One region of the Psychromonas sp. psych-6C06 genome, then DNA from elsewhere that is predicted to be linked to it. Evidence: predicted binding sites of a transcription regulator. Region 1 holds the regulator's gene; each other region holds the start of a gene.

Region 1 (3,757 bases):
TTCTGGGCTGATGTGGCAAGAGATGGAACGCAAAGAACCGATTCGTGCAATGATCATTAAGTGGTTGACTAAAGCGGGGTTTTCGGAGGATATTGCCGATCAACTTGCGAGTTATATCCCAGAAGATGCCTCTTCGACAGAAGTTCAGCAGTATATTCAGGCATTATTGCAAGATAAGATCTATATTGGAAAAAATGAGATATTATCACAGGGGGGCGCCATTGCATTATTAGGCCCTACTGGCGTAGGAAAAACCACTACTATTGCTAAACTAGCCGCTCAATTTGCAATGAAATATGGTGCCGACCAAGTCGCTTTAATTACCACTGATACTTATCGAATTGGTGCTCACGAGCAGCTGGCTACTTATGGGAAAATAATGGGGTGTAGTGTCAGGGTTGCAAAAGATGCGGATGAATTATCGGAAATTTTATATCAATTTAGAGAAAAGCGTTTGGTCTTAATTGATACTGCAGGGATGGGCCAGAGAGATATTCGTTTATCGGAGCAGCTTGATACATTGATGCGTAATAGCCGTGTCAATATTCAAAGTTATCTAGTGGTTTCATCGACAGCGCAGCGTCGTGTTGTTGAAGAGGCGATGGCACACTTTAAGCGAATTCCGCTTGCTGGGTGTATATTAACTAAAGTAGATGAAAGTATTGGCCTAGGTGAATTACTAAGTGTCACTATGCAACATGCTTTACCCATTAGTTACGTGACAACTGGGCAACGCGTTCCTGAAGATATTGAGATTGCTAGTGTTGAAAACTTAATAGCGGGTACATTAACCATGATGAATGAGATTTTCGAGCAAGAACAGCATCAATGGTTTAGTACCTTTGACAACGAATAGAATTTTAAATTAACGATTTAGATGAGTGTAATATGATTTCAGACCAAGCAAGTGGTTTAAGAAGAATGAAAAACAATCAGGTGAAAGTGGTGGCTATCACCGGTGGTAAAGGTGGTGTTGGTAAAACTAACGTAACACTTAACATGGCTGTTTCTCTTGCTCAACGCGGTAAACGCGTCATGGTACTTGATGCCGATTTAGGGCTTGCCAATGTCGATGTATTGTTAGGAATTCGAGTCACCAAAAATTTATCGCATGTATTATCTGGTGAGTGTACATTAGATGAGGTAATTGTTGAGGGCCCAGAAGGGGTGATGATTATCCCTGCCACATCAGGTACACAATCAATGGTTGAATTAACCGATGTTGAGCATGCTGGCCTTATTCAAGCTTTCAGTGCCTTGCAGACACCGATTGATATGCTTTTAATTGATACCGCAGCAGGTATCTCAAATATGGTAGTCAGCTTCGCACAAGCAGCACAAGACGTGGTAATGGTGGTATGTGATGAGCCAACTTCGATTACTGATGCTTATGCACTGATTAAAATACTCAGTAAACAAAATGGTGTTTACAAATTTAAGATTGTGGCCAACATGGTACGTAGCTTGCGAGAAGGTCAAGATCTGTTCACTAAGTTGACTCGTGTAACCGATCGGTTCTTAGATGCGTCATTAGAGCTCGTAGCTTGTATTCCGTTTGATGGTAATGTCCGTCAAGCTGTACGGAAGCAAAAAGTGGTCGTACAGGCTTTTCCTAAAACCCCTGCTTCACTGGCATTTAAAGCGCTTGCTAATAGAGCTTGTGATTGGCCAATTCCACATCAGCCAGGAGGGCACTTAGAATTCTTTATCGAAAAATTATTACTTAATAATGTAGATGAGCAATTATAGGTGATTAAAACCAAGGGCTATTACAATAATACTTCTGATCTCATTGAGCGTCATAGCGATTTAGTGCAGAAAATAGCCTATCATTTAATGGCAAGGTTACCAGCTAGTGTATTAGTTGATGACCTTATTCAATCCGGCATGATAGGTTTATTGGAAGCAGCTAGGAATTTTGATGCTAGTAAAGGAGCTAGCTTTGAAACTTTTGCTGGCATTCGAATTCGTGGTGCTATGCTTGATGAAATGCGCCGTGGAGATTGGGTTCCACGATCTGTTCATAAAAATAGCCGTAGTATTGCAAATGCTATTTCAGAAGTTGAAAAACGTACTGGACGTGATGCTAAAGAAGCAGAAGTTGCCGCCGAACTATCATTAACACTACCTGAATATCAGCATATGCTTCGTGATGTTAACTGTGCCAAGCTTATTGCTTATGAAGATATAGCGGGAGCAGATGAAGGGTTATCTAATGAGCCTGTCAGTCACGACTGTACTTTTAATGAAGTGAGTGAAGCACAATTCTCAGATAAATTAGTGTCAATGATCAAAGAACTACCCGAGCGAGAAGCATTAGTATTATCACTCTATTATGACGAAGAGCTAAACCTTAAAGAGATAGGTTTAGTACTTGATGTCAGTGAGTCAAGGGTTAGCCAAATTCATTCACAAGCACTACATCGTTTAAAAGCAAAAGCTCAAACAGCTTAGATAATACGCAAAATAGATGTTTTGATAAGAGATGAGTCACACTTGGCTCAAGAAGAAAAAAAATAACAATTTATAATTGTGCCTTTTTTGAATATTTACTTATATTTATTTCAAGTAGATAAAAACAAAATTCAGTTTTTACTTAGGGGAACGTTTTGGATAGAAATATGAAAGTGTTAATTGTTGATGACTTTTCAACAATGCGAAGAATAATCAAGAACTTATTAAGAGATCTTGGTTTTACAAATACCTTTGAGGCTGATGATGGTAATACTGCCTTGCCGATGCTTAAAGAGGGGGATTTCGAATTTGTGGTAACGGATTGGAATATGCCTATTATGCAAGGGATTGATCTATTAAAAGAGATTCGCAAAGACCCTAAATTAAAGCATCTTCCAGTGTTAATGGTGACTGCTGAAGCTAAGCGAGAACAGATTATCGAAGCAGCACAAGCCGGCGTAAATGGTTATATTGTTAAACCCTTCACTGCAGGCACGTTAAAAGAGAAGCTAGATAAAGTATTTGAACGCTTAGGCTAGAAGGAGTACATGATGGCCGATCAAAACGTGCCACTACTCTCATTATCACAAGCTAAAGCGTTAGTTGCTCACTTGGAAGCTAATGAGATAAGTGAAGCAAATGAAATCGTTGAAAATGCCTACGATACCACATCAAGTGACGGTAAAGTTTTTGATAAAGTAGGTGAGCTAACACGTGAACTTCACGATACTTTGCTTAGTTTTCAGAATGATACCCGACTAATCGATATGGCGGGACATGATATTCCCGATGCAAAACACCGTTTAAATTATGTTATCGAGATGACTGACAAGGCCGCGAATAAAACCATGGATGCAGTCGATAATTGTTTACCCATTGCTGATAAGTTAATTACCGATCTTGAGAATGTGAAGCCTAATTGGCAAAGCCTGATGAAACGTGATCTGGCATTAGGGGACTTTAAAAAACTCTGCCATCAAATCGATGGTCTAATTAGTGATTCATCATTAAGTGCAGAGAACCTGCGTAGTTCATTAACCGATATTTTAATGGCTCAAGATTTTCAAGATTTAACTGGGCAGATGATAAGACGGGTCATTGAACTTGTGCAAGAGATTGAGTTAAAGCTTGTTGGCATTTTAAAAGTGTGTAGTTCTGATGAACAAGCGGTTGACACAACACTAGAAAATGAAAGTGTTAAGAAAGATATTGAAGCGGAAGGCCCAATCATGAACGCAGAAGAGCGTGATGATGTAGTCAATGGGCAGGATGATGTTGATGATTTACTTTCTAGCTTAGGATT
Region 2 (3,757 bases), on a different contig from region 1:
AACTTTACGAGCATACTTGCTTGTAAAAAGAGACCTATAAAAGACATATCAGCGTGCACTAGTCATTACCTCGATTATTTCAGTTGGAATAGCTGTGGGTTTCATTTTTTGTAGATTAACACAGGCGATTAGAGTGGAAGCTTGACAGAGAAGTTCCCTACTTTCATTAAATATTTGTTGTTTAAAGACTAAGCTCGCTTTTCGGTAACTTTCTACCGTTGTTTCCACCGAAAGTAGTTGGTTGAAACGTGCCGATTTAAGGCAGTCCATCTCTACTTTTTTAACCATAAAGGCGATATCTTTTTCAAGTAGTTCATCTTGCTCTACATTTATTTCGCGTAAGCACTCTGTGCGCCCTCGCTCAAAAAATTTCATGTAATTAGCATAATAAACAACGCCACCAGCATCAGTATCTTCGTAATAAACTCGAACAGGTAAGGTAGAAATTAACACGCATCTTTTCCCTCAAAAATTAATTGAAGCTACGCTACTATAAAGCAACGTTTTTGTCGAATTATGTCGTGATTTTGTGAGAAAAAAGAGAGTACTTTAAATGTAAGGTTAGGTTAATTCAATAAACTTAAGACGGCCTGTGTAGAGGCATTCGCTTGGCTTAACATGCTAGTGCCAGCCTGTTGTAAAATTTGTGATTTAGTTAACTTACTCGTTTCAGCGGCAAAATCAGCATCTACAATACGGGAGCGACTGCCGGCAGTTGATTGTGCATTAAGCTCATTCACACTAGCGGCCGCATCTAAGCGATTAATCGAAGCTCCAATATTGGCTCGTTGATCGCTAATATAATTAAGTGCCTTATCAATGCGTTCAATTGCATCACCAGCATCAATTGTGACATCAAGATCTTCTATTCCTAATGCTTGACTATCAATACGTGATAACGAAACAGTGATTGACTCTCCGCTATTTGCACCAACCTGTAAGTTATATTGCGCAGTTAATAGCGGGTCATTAAACTTCCCTTTTGTGGGTAGATCAACTTCAAATCCGCTCATTGGAGTAAGTGTAAGGTATTTATCATCAGCAATAACAGCGCGACCATCTAGGGCCATTTCACCATCGACATCAGCGCCACCAATCGCACCGGTATCCTCATTACCAAAATTAAAGCTGTTTTGCATAAACGTCGCACCAGCTCCACCGGTAAAAGTACTGGTAAAATTAACTTCACTGCTAAAAGAAGTTAATCCTTGGCCATTCAGATAGGTGATTGCATCATCTAGCGTTGCCCCAGAATCTACATTATCACTGAGATAAAGCATGACATCCTTTATACCCTCACCACCGAGGCTCTTTATATCATCATGTAAATAACGAACAGCACTATAGCCCGCGCTATACTGTGCGCTACTTCCTGACCATGTCGTCGTTAGTTCATTTGCAAGGGTTGTAAAATCGGCACTATCAAAGTGGTTACTATCATCACCATCGGCAGCCACGAGATCATTAAATACACGAGAATCAGCACCGTGAATCATTTCAGCTATACCCTCTGAAAACCATTCGGGTAACGCAGCCATGTTCATTGACCGCCCCATTACAGCATGTACCATTTCATGCGCAACAATACGATCGCTGTAAAAAGGAGCATTACCACCATCATCAGCAATCCCTTTTTCAAAGTCGCTCATATCAATGGTTAATATTTGGTTATCAATTTTCCCGGTCGTCGCATTTGGCGTACCACTCACTGAAGCAAGCACATCAGGGTCGCTAATGTCAGAAAGTTCAATTTTTAAGGTGGCGCCATCCCCTTGAATACCAAATTGCTCAAAAATTCGTTTTTCGGAATTGGCAAACCAAGAGGAAAATAAACCATCAACCACAGCTTGTTTATCGACATCAAATTCGGGTGTTAATGCACCACGCTGGAATAGTTTTACTTCATTAAACTCCGTGGTTTCAGCAATGTTGTTAATCTCTTTACTTAATTGCGCAATCTCAGCTTGAATTGCAGACCGGTTTTCATTGGAATTAGTGCCGTTCGCAGCTTGTACAGAAAGCTCCCGCATTCGCTGTAACGCATCAGTGACAGAGGACATTGCACCATCTGCAGTTTGTAATGCCGAAACGCCATCATTTGCGTTACGTACAGCTTGATTGTACCCATTAATATTGGCCGTCATTCCTGTTGATATCGCCAAACCTGCCGCATCGTCTTTGGCACTGTTAATGCGTAATCCAGATGACAGCCTTTGCATCGCTTCGTTATTCATTCCTTGATTACGACTTAGCATACGTTGCGCAAACAACGACGATGTATTCGTGACAACAGAATTTGACATAACAGCGATTCCTATGAGGGTATAGATAAACTATCGGCGAACACTTTAAGAACTTTAATTATTTTATTTTATTTTTACACGGGAGAAGAAATCAGATTTAAGGTCTAATAGCTCAGAAAACGGCTTTTAGTTTTATGTTGTGTACTGTATGACATAATTACAAAGAGCAAAAGCAAAGCGTGTAGCGTTGATCTAAAGAGCAGCATTTGTTGCGAAAATAAATTCGAAAGATCAACAAACCCTAGTGTATATTTTAATGATACTGTTCAATAAACTGTCTTACGTGCGCCAGAGGTTAATCAACATATTATGGATAAAGCAACTTTCTTAACACGCTTTTTATTAAGTGCTTCCTTACCACAATTAGATCCCTCAGAAACAATTAAGACACATAGAAAGGCAGCTGTATTAATTGGTTTAGTTGAACGCCGACATGGGTTAAACGTTATTTTTACTGAGCGAGCGAGGCATCTTCGCCATCACCCCGGACAAATTAGTTTTCCTGGCGGAAAATATGAAAGGTTTGATAAAAACTTACAACAGACAGCGATCAGAGAAACTAATGAAGAGATTGGTATAAAACCGGATCATATAAACATTATTGGAGAGTTAGCGCCATTAAAAACAGTTACCGGGTTTGAAATTTTTCCCTATGTCGCGTTTATCGACCAACGCTTTACCCTTAATGTGGACTTACAAGAAGTAAGTACCGTATTTGAAGCTCCTTTTACCCACTTTTTAGATCGGAGTAATAGTTATAAACAACCTATTAGCGACAACAAAACACGCCGCTTCACACATTGTATCCCCTATCAAAACCACCTTATTTGGGGGGCGACAGCGCAAATCATTAAAAACTTACAAGCGATGCTTTATCAAGGTTAAATTGTAGCGTCATAGAGTGCAATACGCGTATAAACACGCTCTAAATAATGTTTGGTTTCGTCATAGGGTAACTTCGCTAATAGCTGCTGATAAACCTCATCAGGGGTGAGTTGATTAATAACTTTAGCCGCCTTATTAATATTGCGAGTACCGTCCTTATTAAATACACGTGCGACATTACCCGCGCCGGTGTTGTAAGCTGCAATGGTACAATATAAACGGCTCTGCTCATTATTAATCGCTTTCAAATAACGCTTATCTAAAATGTTAAGGTAAGCACTGCCTGTTTCTACGTTTATTGCTGGTACATAAAGATCCTTAACTTGCATTGGACGGTCAATATTACGCACCAATTTATTAACGTCATGACCTGCAGTGCGAGGTACTATTTGCATTAACCCATAAGCTGGTACAGCTGATTTTGCGCGCGGATTAAAAGCAGATTCAGAATGCATGATAGCCATTATTAATGGCGCCGGGATATTATTTTTTTTACTTTCTTGCTCAGCAAAAGACGCGTATTTACTGGCACGCTTTTGCAAGCTGTTATTGGGTAACTTAACTTTATA
Region 3 (3,757 bases), on a different contig from region 1:
TCTACGCCCTTCAATATTGCGCCTGTTAGGTTCGCTTCAGATAAGTTAACACCGTCGAGATCTGCTCGAGTGAAATTTGCACCACGTAAATCTGCATGGCTAAAGTCTGTATTAAAGAGTTCTTGTGCTTTAAAGTTTGCCTGTTTTCCAGCCTTTCCTGCACTATTTAAAAACAATTTATGATCCATTAATATCTTTTGAATATCCATTATTTCAACCTTGCGATAGCTTATTGATTTCTAAGCAAGGTAAAGTGTTAATATTACAAAAAAATGAAGGCGCTTCTAAATATATCTTTTTAATTCAATAATGATATCGAGAATAAAAAAGAAAAGAGAGAACGGTGTTCATCTTCCGTTGATTAACGTCGACTGATCTCTTTAAATTCTGCTTGTAATTCGTTATATCGCTTTGCATGCTCAATGGGTAATTGCGTATTGCTGAGGAGTTTGAAGCTGTTATGACAATTATTGATATGTTGTTGGCGATCATCTTCACCGCTGTGTTTTAATAGTTGTATATGTGCTTGAATACAATTTAACAATGCGATGGAATTTAACGGCTCAAGTGTTAACGCTTGATTAAAGTGGTTTAAAGCACTTTCATAATTTTTTGCACTAAATGCTTGAATACCCAGTTTATTATGAACCTTAAAGTTATTCATACGTTTCTCAAGTATCTCGCCAGTTTGTTCACTGATTGCAACCTGCGTAGTAGGGTCGATAATGTCACGTTGTTCTAACTCTTCAAGGTAGGGCTCAGCATATTCAAATTCACCAATATCAAGTAGTGAAAATAAACTTTCATATAAAAAAGTATTATCTAACTCTTCAACGCCAGATTCATTTTTTTCTAGCGTATTTAAAATACGCCGTTTCGCTTTAAGTGGCTCTCCTTGAGAAAAAAATACTTTGGCCTGACAAATTTCATCAAAACTATTAAAGTCAAAACTTTTGTTTCTTCCCTCTTCAAAGCGACTTTGGTAAAGCGTTGAATTAACTTGTTTTAAAATCTCTTTCCTTTCGCTCATCTCATCCTGAGCATTCGCATAGTTAAGAATACTGCGAATATAATTCGCAAGGTGACAAGGATCAGGGTAAAACGAGTTACGACTGAGTTGTAAAATCGATTGGTAGCTATTAAGCATCACTTTATGCTCATCAATCTCTTTGGCGAGTAATGCGACCTCTTGATGTTTTTCAATGCTGTGGTGAGTCATGTTTGCCGCATGAGTTAAAATGTTTAACGCTTTGCTGAGTTCTCCTGCCCCTTTATAAGCGCGGGAAAGCCATTGATAGGCTTCCATTTGTAATGGGTTATTAAAGATAACCTCTTTTAAGATCTTAATTGACTCACTATATTTACGTTGCAGACAATAAACTTTACCTAATGTTATGCTTGCGCGAACTAAAGGGCGCTTCTCAACCATCTTTTTAAGTAACTTTTCAGCCGCTTCATAATCTTCGCTGCTAATAAAAATATCGGCTAATAAGCTTTTACATACGCTTTGATATTTTTTATCGTTCTTAATTTTACTCTCGCACAACGTTATTGCATGCTTATATTTTTTTTCTGAAATCGCTTCGAATATTCCCGATAATGCTAACTTTTTATCGGCAGCTTTGCTTAATCGATTAAAAAGCTGAGTTTGCGAGAAAGGTTTCATCAAATAGTCATCGGGCGCTTTTTCAATGGCGGTAAGTACCATGCCTTTATTATTGTCACCAGTGATAATAAAACACAGTGCACTACTTGGGATTAATTGGTTGTAACGAAGGTAGTCCAACAGTTGAGAACCATTTTTTCCTGAGCCAAGGTTATAGTCGATTAAGTAGATATCGAACTCACGACGATGCGCAAGTTTAGCAGCATGCTCAGCACTGTCTGCAAAACTAATGTTTTTTGCACCTTGATTCGTGAGCATCGTTTTCAGCATGACATGAAAAGGCTTTTGATCATCGACGATTAGAATACGTTTATTTTTGTAGCTAAACATTGGTGCTCTTTAAATAAATTAGGTGCACAAAGTTTAGGTTAAAGCATCACGCAAAGGAAAGTTAATGTTTGTTTATTTTGATGTGCGATGAAGTTTTTGAGATGTGTCTAACTAAGAAAGGTGAATGGTGGAGGGGGGTGGATTCGAACCACCGAAGCTTTCGCGGCAGATTTACAATCTGCTCCCTTTGGCCACTCGGGAACCCCTCCGTCATTTCGCGATGCATAATATCAGAATAAAGGAGCTTGTGAAGAGAAAATTTAAAAAAACAGTAAATAAAATCAGTTTCTTGCCGATAACTTTTATTGTCTAGGGTAATTGATGGTTTTTGAATGAAAAGTGAACAGATAGAAGCAGGGTTAGTTGTAAACGAGTGGCAATTAGGTAAGCAACTAAATGTTGCGTTAGCTAATGGGACGCGTGACAAATTTAATCTGTTATTGAGCCTGCTTTCGGATGACGCGCGTGACTTTTCTCAATTTGATATTCCAAAAGCCACACAGGCATCACTTTCCCAAGTCGAACTGCGCGATTCGCTCAATCTAGCTCCCCAGCAACCCTTGATTAATGAAGGTATCTCATTAAAACAAGCTGAAAAATTAAGTTTAGCTATTCAGAGAAGCTCCCTGTGCGATGTACGTTTGCAATATATGCTTAACAACGAGGCTATTTTATCACGTTATCAAAAAAGTGATATTGAGCCAGACATAACAGATAACCTTTCATTCTTATCTCAAACGCGTTTAAAGCACGCAGGAGAGGAGAGAGAGAGGCAACCTAGTGCGAAAGGAGTTGATCATGCTCTCATGGCTAAGTATGAGGCGTTGAAGCTTAGTGAAAAACCGCTAAAAGTAAATTATATTTGATAGATATTGACGTTAACGCTAAACACTATAATTCTTCAATACACTTCTGAATAGGCTTGCCAATACTGAAGCAATGCTTTATTTTTTTCTCCTGTTTTTCTGAGAGAACAAAAGGGCTTTGCTCACTACCTTGAGCTAAATGTCGAATGATTCGTCTGCGATAAATTGCTAATCGATTGAAGTGCATTATCAAGCCGGATAGTGCAAATACAAAACAACCACATAAGATGTAAAAAATAAGCATCAGTTACTCCTAGTTAATCTGGGTTTTATTATGTCGACACTTTTTCTGAATCGCTTTGGCCATACCTTTAAAAATAAAAAGATGTGCTGGCATTAAAGCATACCAATACAACAGCCCTGAAAACCCTGCAGGATGCCACCAAGCGCGTATATCTAGTAACCGATAATCGCCTTTGTCTTCAATAATAAATTCAAGTCGGCCAAGACCTGGTGCTTTCATTCCTAATAATAAAGACAATACGTGTTGTTCTTTTAATGCGATCACTTTCCATGAATCAATCGTATCTCCTAAGGAAAGGGTTTTGGGATGACGACGGTAGCGTTTTAAGGCATCTCCCCCGACTGCACAATCCATAAGCTCCCTTATTCGCCACAAAATATTGGCAAAAAAGTAGCCTTGCTCTGTGCCGATCAATTGAATCTGTTGCCATAATGAAGCTGAACTAATCTCTGTTTTTAGTGTGTAACCTGCTTGTTTTGCATAATACCCATAGCTGGGTTGCCAGCGCGATCGAGCATCACCATCAACTCCCCATGTCTGCGTATCAATGATGTTGATCTCATTCTTTAAAGTGTTGCTAACTGCTTCTTCAAAAGACAATAATTTTTGTGGTATTAGATCTTGTAACTGCTTCGCATTCGCGGTGAGATC
Region 4 (3,757 bases), on a different contig from region 1:
GAGAAGGCGCACAAGAAGGAACCGGAATTGGCTGATCAATTGGATAAGTTACGTAAACACCACACTGTAAAACAGTAACAAATGCCGGTGTTGGCGTAATAACAACTGGCGTTGGCGTAATGACAGCTGGGGTTGGGGTGATCACAACTGGCGTTGGTGTAATAACTACAGGTGTTGGTGTTGCTACACTACCACAGCTTGTTTCTTCCCAGAACCAAGAAGCTGTACTTGGTGTTTCCCATGTCCCAGGATTATTTTTAGCGATAAAACATTTACCTTGGTAACTTACTACATCGCCATTACTTGCCTTGGTTTTACCAGCAATAAATTCAGTTGTATCAACTGGTGTCGATGTTGGAATTAGCGTTGGTTTAGCTGTTGGAGTAGCTGTTGGAGCTACGGTTGGTGTACCCGTTGGAATAATTACTGGAGTTGGCTCAACAGTATTACTACAATCAGCAACTGTCCAAAACCATGAATTAGCATTTGGCGTTTCCCAACTACCAGGCCCATTTTTGGCAATATAGCAGACACCGTCATAAGAGGTAGTGTCACCGTTTTTGATAACTGTTTTACCCGGAACAAAAGGGGTAACTGTCGTTGAATTTGCAAGTGCAACATGGCTGAACATTGCTAGCGATGAAGAAAATAATGCAATAGATATTGCTTTCTTCGCGGGACTAAATGTAAACATTTAACTCATCCTTGTTAAATAAATTTAAATATATATTTAACTAAGCGAAGAGAAACGATCAATAACGAATAGAAACCAGCAATGGTCACGTTCCCACAGGGGAATGTAAAAATTACCAAATAGTATTATATGTTCATCCTGAGCATTTAATACTATTTTGTCTATATGCTTATCAAGCATTTCCATATGCTTAGTAAATAAATGACAATAACCAATGTAGATTACTTGCTGATGTTTTTATAATCAAGAAAAAGTTATATATCAGCCACTAAAGTTTTATTTTTTAAGCTGTAATGTTATCTAGATTCTGTAATTGTTCGATTATCGATTGGCTATATTTTTGTAAATCACTTGAATCTTGCTCGGGCATTAACCAACCAAGTAGATCGGTAAGGTGCTCTTCGATAGCAAATGGTTTAGCATGCTCATAGGCTTTTGTTAATTCATCATTAACGGGTAAAAACTGCTGTGCAATTTCTTTACCAGGCATGACTTGTTGATATTCTTTGATAGAAGCGACAGTTTCTGTGCGTTGCAAGTCCATTGAGAAAGCGGCTAAATGAGTAGGATCCATTGAAATCGTTTTGGCTTTTTCAAAAGCATCATCTAAGTTACCTGAAAAAAATAGATCACTTACGTTTTGTAGATTCCCCATCAATTCATTAACAGCTTGTTGTTCATCATCATTCAGTTCACCATTGATTTCAATAGTAAATGCTGCTTGAAACTCACTTTTATTTGAAGTTGCAAAGCTACCAATACCATTTTTCATATTCATTACAGAAGCACTTTGTTGCTTATAATCAGAATTAAAAGTGATCTTAATTTCATCCCCCTCTTTAGTGGTGATGCTGTAGCTCGCATCTTTACTTAAACTATAATGGCTTCCTTCACGATAATTTCCAGCAAGCATTGGCGAATCTTCATTTTCTGAAAACAGATCATCATTAAGCTTTTTCAGACCCTCTTTAAGTAAACCTTCGGTCTCTTTTATACCATTTTTAACATCATTACTTAATAGACCAAGTCCTTTCAACTCTTTTGAGGCATCACCGAGCCCCTCTTTTATTCCTTTTTGGGCATCAGAAAACATTTGCTGTAGTTCACTCTCTGTTGCACCATTATTTTTTGCTTTCGTGATTGCATCCGTAACAAAACCAAGAATATTGTTACTTACACTTTCAAAGTCAAAATTGTTTTCATTATTTTTTTCAGTTTCGTTCGGTATGCCTAATGCGCTATTGAGGCGGTCATTGATGATATTGGTCGCTACATTTTTTTTATCAATGTGGGTAGTACGATTATCTTTAACATCGGCATCAGATTGTTGCGCGCCTTTAGCGTGTTGATTAAACAAGGCTAAAGGCTGAAAATTTGAAAGTTCAACCTTCATATATTTCTCCAATAAAGGGGTACACCTAGAGGTTATCGGCAGCATTTAAAATTTATTAAGCATTTAAAATAAAAATGCTTATATTAAAAGCTGATAAAAATGACTCAAATAATAAATTAATGACCGTCAACGGTGTCTACGAGTTAAACACCATAATATGCATCGGACAATGGTGCAACATTACAATCACTAATGTAATCACGTGACGTTAACCAGTCTTTAAACGCACTCCGATCTGAATCAGTGGCGCTAATATAACGCCCGTAGCTACTAACATAAATGACAAAACGATGCGAACCACCAGCCCCACCTAATATAAGGTTCCTAGATTCAACAAATTCGACGAGCTCTGAAAAAAAGCCATCAAACACACTTTCATCAACTTCAGTAAACGTGAATGAGACTTCAAATCCTAAAACTGCATACTTACCGACATATAGCTTTTTATTTAATCGATTACTTCTTTTTATGTGATTCGTTGTTTTCATAGATACTCCAGTATTTAATTACGTCACCATTGTATATGTTACACGGCCAACAAAGCATAAAAAATCACTGTAAAGTATCAATTTTTACTAGTGAACACTTCGCGACAAAAAACAAAACAAAACAAAACAAAACCAAGATCATACCAAGAATAAAAATAAACTGACTTTATTTTTATTTGTGATCTTAACTTATTAAGTAATAGTACTTATGCTTTTCTAATGAATATTTATTTAGTCAGTCTTTTACTTTGCCTGTATTCACTGCAAATTTTTGCAGGTGCTCTTCCTGAGTCTCGCATAATTGATTTTAAAAATAGCAACATGCAAACTATCAAGCACCGACATATGTTAACCAACACTGGAATTTTAGTCGAAGACGGTGATATTAATAAAAAAAACCCATTATCAGAGCGGATCCTGTCAATTTTTTACAAAAATACGGCCAATAAAAATGTGTGTAAAGATATCCCTTTCAGCACAGATGTTGCTATTGGTAGCTGCAGTGGTGTGTTAATAAAAGACAATATACTAGCTACCGCTGGGCATTGTGTAGATGAAAACATCGCCAAGAAAATCTGGTTTTTTAATTACCAACAAACGGACGACCTCTCTTTTAAGCAAGGCTATAAAGTAAAGCGCGTTATTTTTCGCGACTTTAGCATCATAAAATCAGGTTATTCCGTTGAAAGAAATAAAATTAATCGTCAACGACAACAGATTGGCATAGGCCCTCTCCCACCTGATATGTTCGATTATACGAGTTACCGTGATATTGCTCTGTTAGAATTAGCAAAACCGGTGGTAGGCCTTCTGCCATTTAAAATTAATTTCAGACCATTCTTTAGCGGGAGAAAAGTTATTTCTGTAGGCCCCCCTTTGGGCTTGTCATTAAAACAAAATAGTACGGGATCCCTTAAATCTATTACAACCACCAACTACATGACGACAAATATACAAACACAGCAAGGGAACTCGGGGGGACCACTGTTTGATTATGAAACAGGTGATCTTATTGCAATCACGGTAAATCGTGGTTTAACTTCTGTATTTGGTCTACAAAGAGATAAACGCTGCTATGGCTTTAAGAGTAAAACAACCGAAAAAGAGAGCATATCCCACTTAAGCGGACACATGACGATCACTCAGGTTAAAAAATATATCTTTGATACTAAAGATTAGGTT

Evidence for each region. Region 1 encodes FliA, which starts transcription of late flagellar genes. Its sites were predicted from a motif close to CTAAAGNTNNNNNNNNNNNNGCCGATA; they were not measured.
Region 2: a site for FliA is predicted at 2,335-2,361, ahead of CW745_RS16560 (flagellinolysin). Genes of this name have one in related genera too.
Region 3: a site for FliA is predicted at 2,268-2,294, ahead of CW745_RS01345 (VC2046/SO_2500 family protein). Genes of this name have one in related genera too.
Region 4: a site for FliA is predicted at 2,121-2,147, ahead of CW745_RS14135 (DUF5610 domain-containing protein). Genes of this name have one in related genera too.

The regions. Positions count from the first base shown of each region.
Region 1 is NZ_PIZM01000002.1:577,383-581,139, reverse strand. Features, by position in the region: gene flhF (flagellar biosynthesis protein FlhF) at 1-856, shown strand, start outside; gene CW745_RS05775 (MinD/ParA family protein) at 889-1,749, shown strand; gene CW745_RS05770 (RNA polymerase sigma factor FliA) at 1,750-2,454, shown strand; gene cheY (chemotaxis response regulator CheY) at 2,610-2,993, shown strand; gene CW745_RS05760 (protein phosphatase CheZ) at 3,006-3,757, shown strand, end outside.
Region 2 is NZ_PIZM01000001.1:138,357-142,113, reverse strand. Features, by position in the region: gene tolQ (protein TolQ) at 1-59, opposite strand, end outside; gene ybgC (tol-pal system-associated acyl-CoA thioesterase) at 49-453, opposite strand; gene CW745_RS16560 (flagellinolysin) at 567-2,303, opposite strand; gene CW745_RS00580 (CoA pyrophosphatase) at 2,613-3,188, shown strand; gene CW745_RS00575 (transglycosylase SLT domain-containing protein) at 3,185-3,757, opposite strand, start outside.
Region 3 is NZ_PIZM01000001.1:305,880-309,636, forward strand. Features, by position in the region: gene CW745_RS01330 (pentapeptide repeat-containing protein) at 1-209, opposite strand, end outside; gene CW745_RS01335 (response regulator) at 362-1,996, opposite strand; tRNA gene CW745_RS01340 (tRNA-Tyr) at 2,122-2,205, opposite strand; gene CW745_RS01345 (VC2046/SO_2500 family protein) at 2,329-2,862, shown strand; gene CW745_RS01355 (DUF2867 domain-containing protein) at 3,116-3,757, opposite strand, start outside.
Region 4 is NZ_PIZM01000010.1:106,797-110,553, forward strand. Features, by position in the region: gene CW745_RS14130 (chitinase) at 1-694, opposite strand, end outside; gene CW745_RS14135 (DUF5610 domain-containing protein) at 978-2,087, opposite strand; gene CW745_RS14140 (50S ribosome-binding protein YggL) at 2,231-2,575, opposite strand; gene CW745_RS14145 (serine protease) at 2,795-3,754, shown strand; gene CW745_RS14150 (EAL domain-containing protein) at 3,751-3,757, opposite strand, start outside.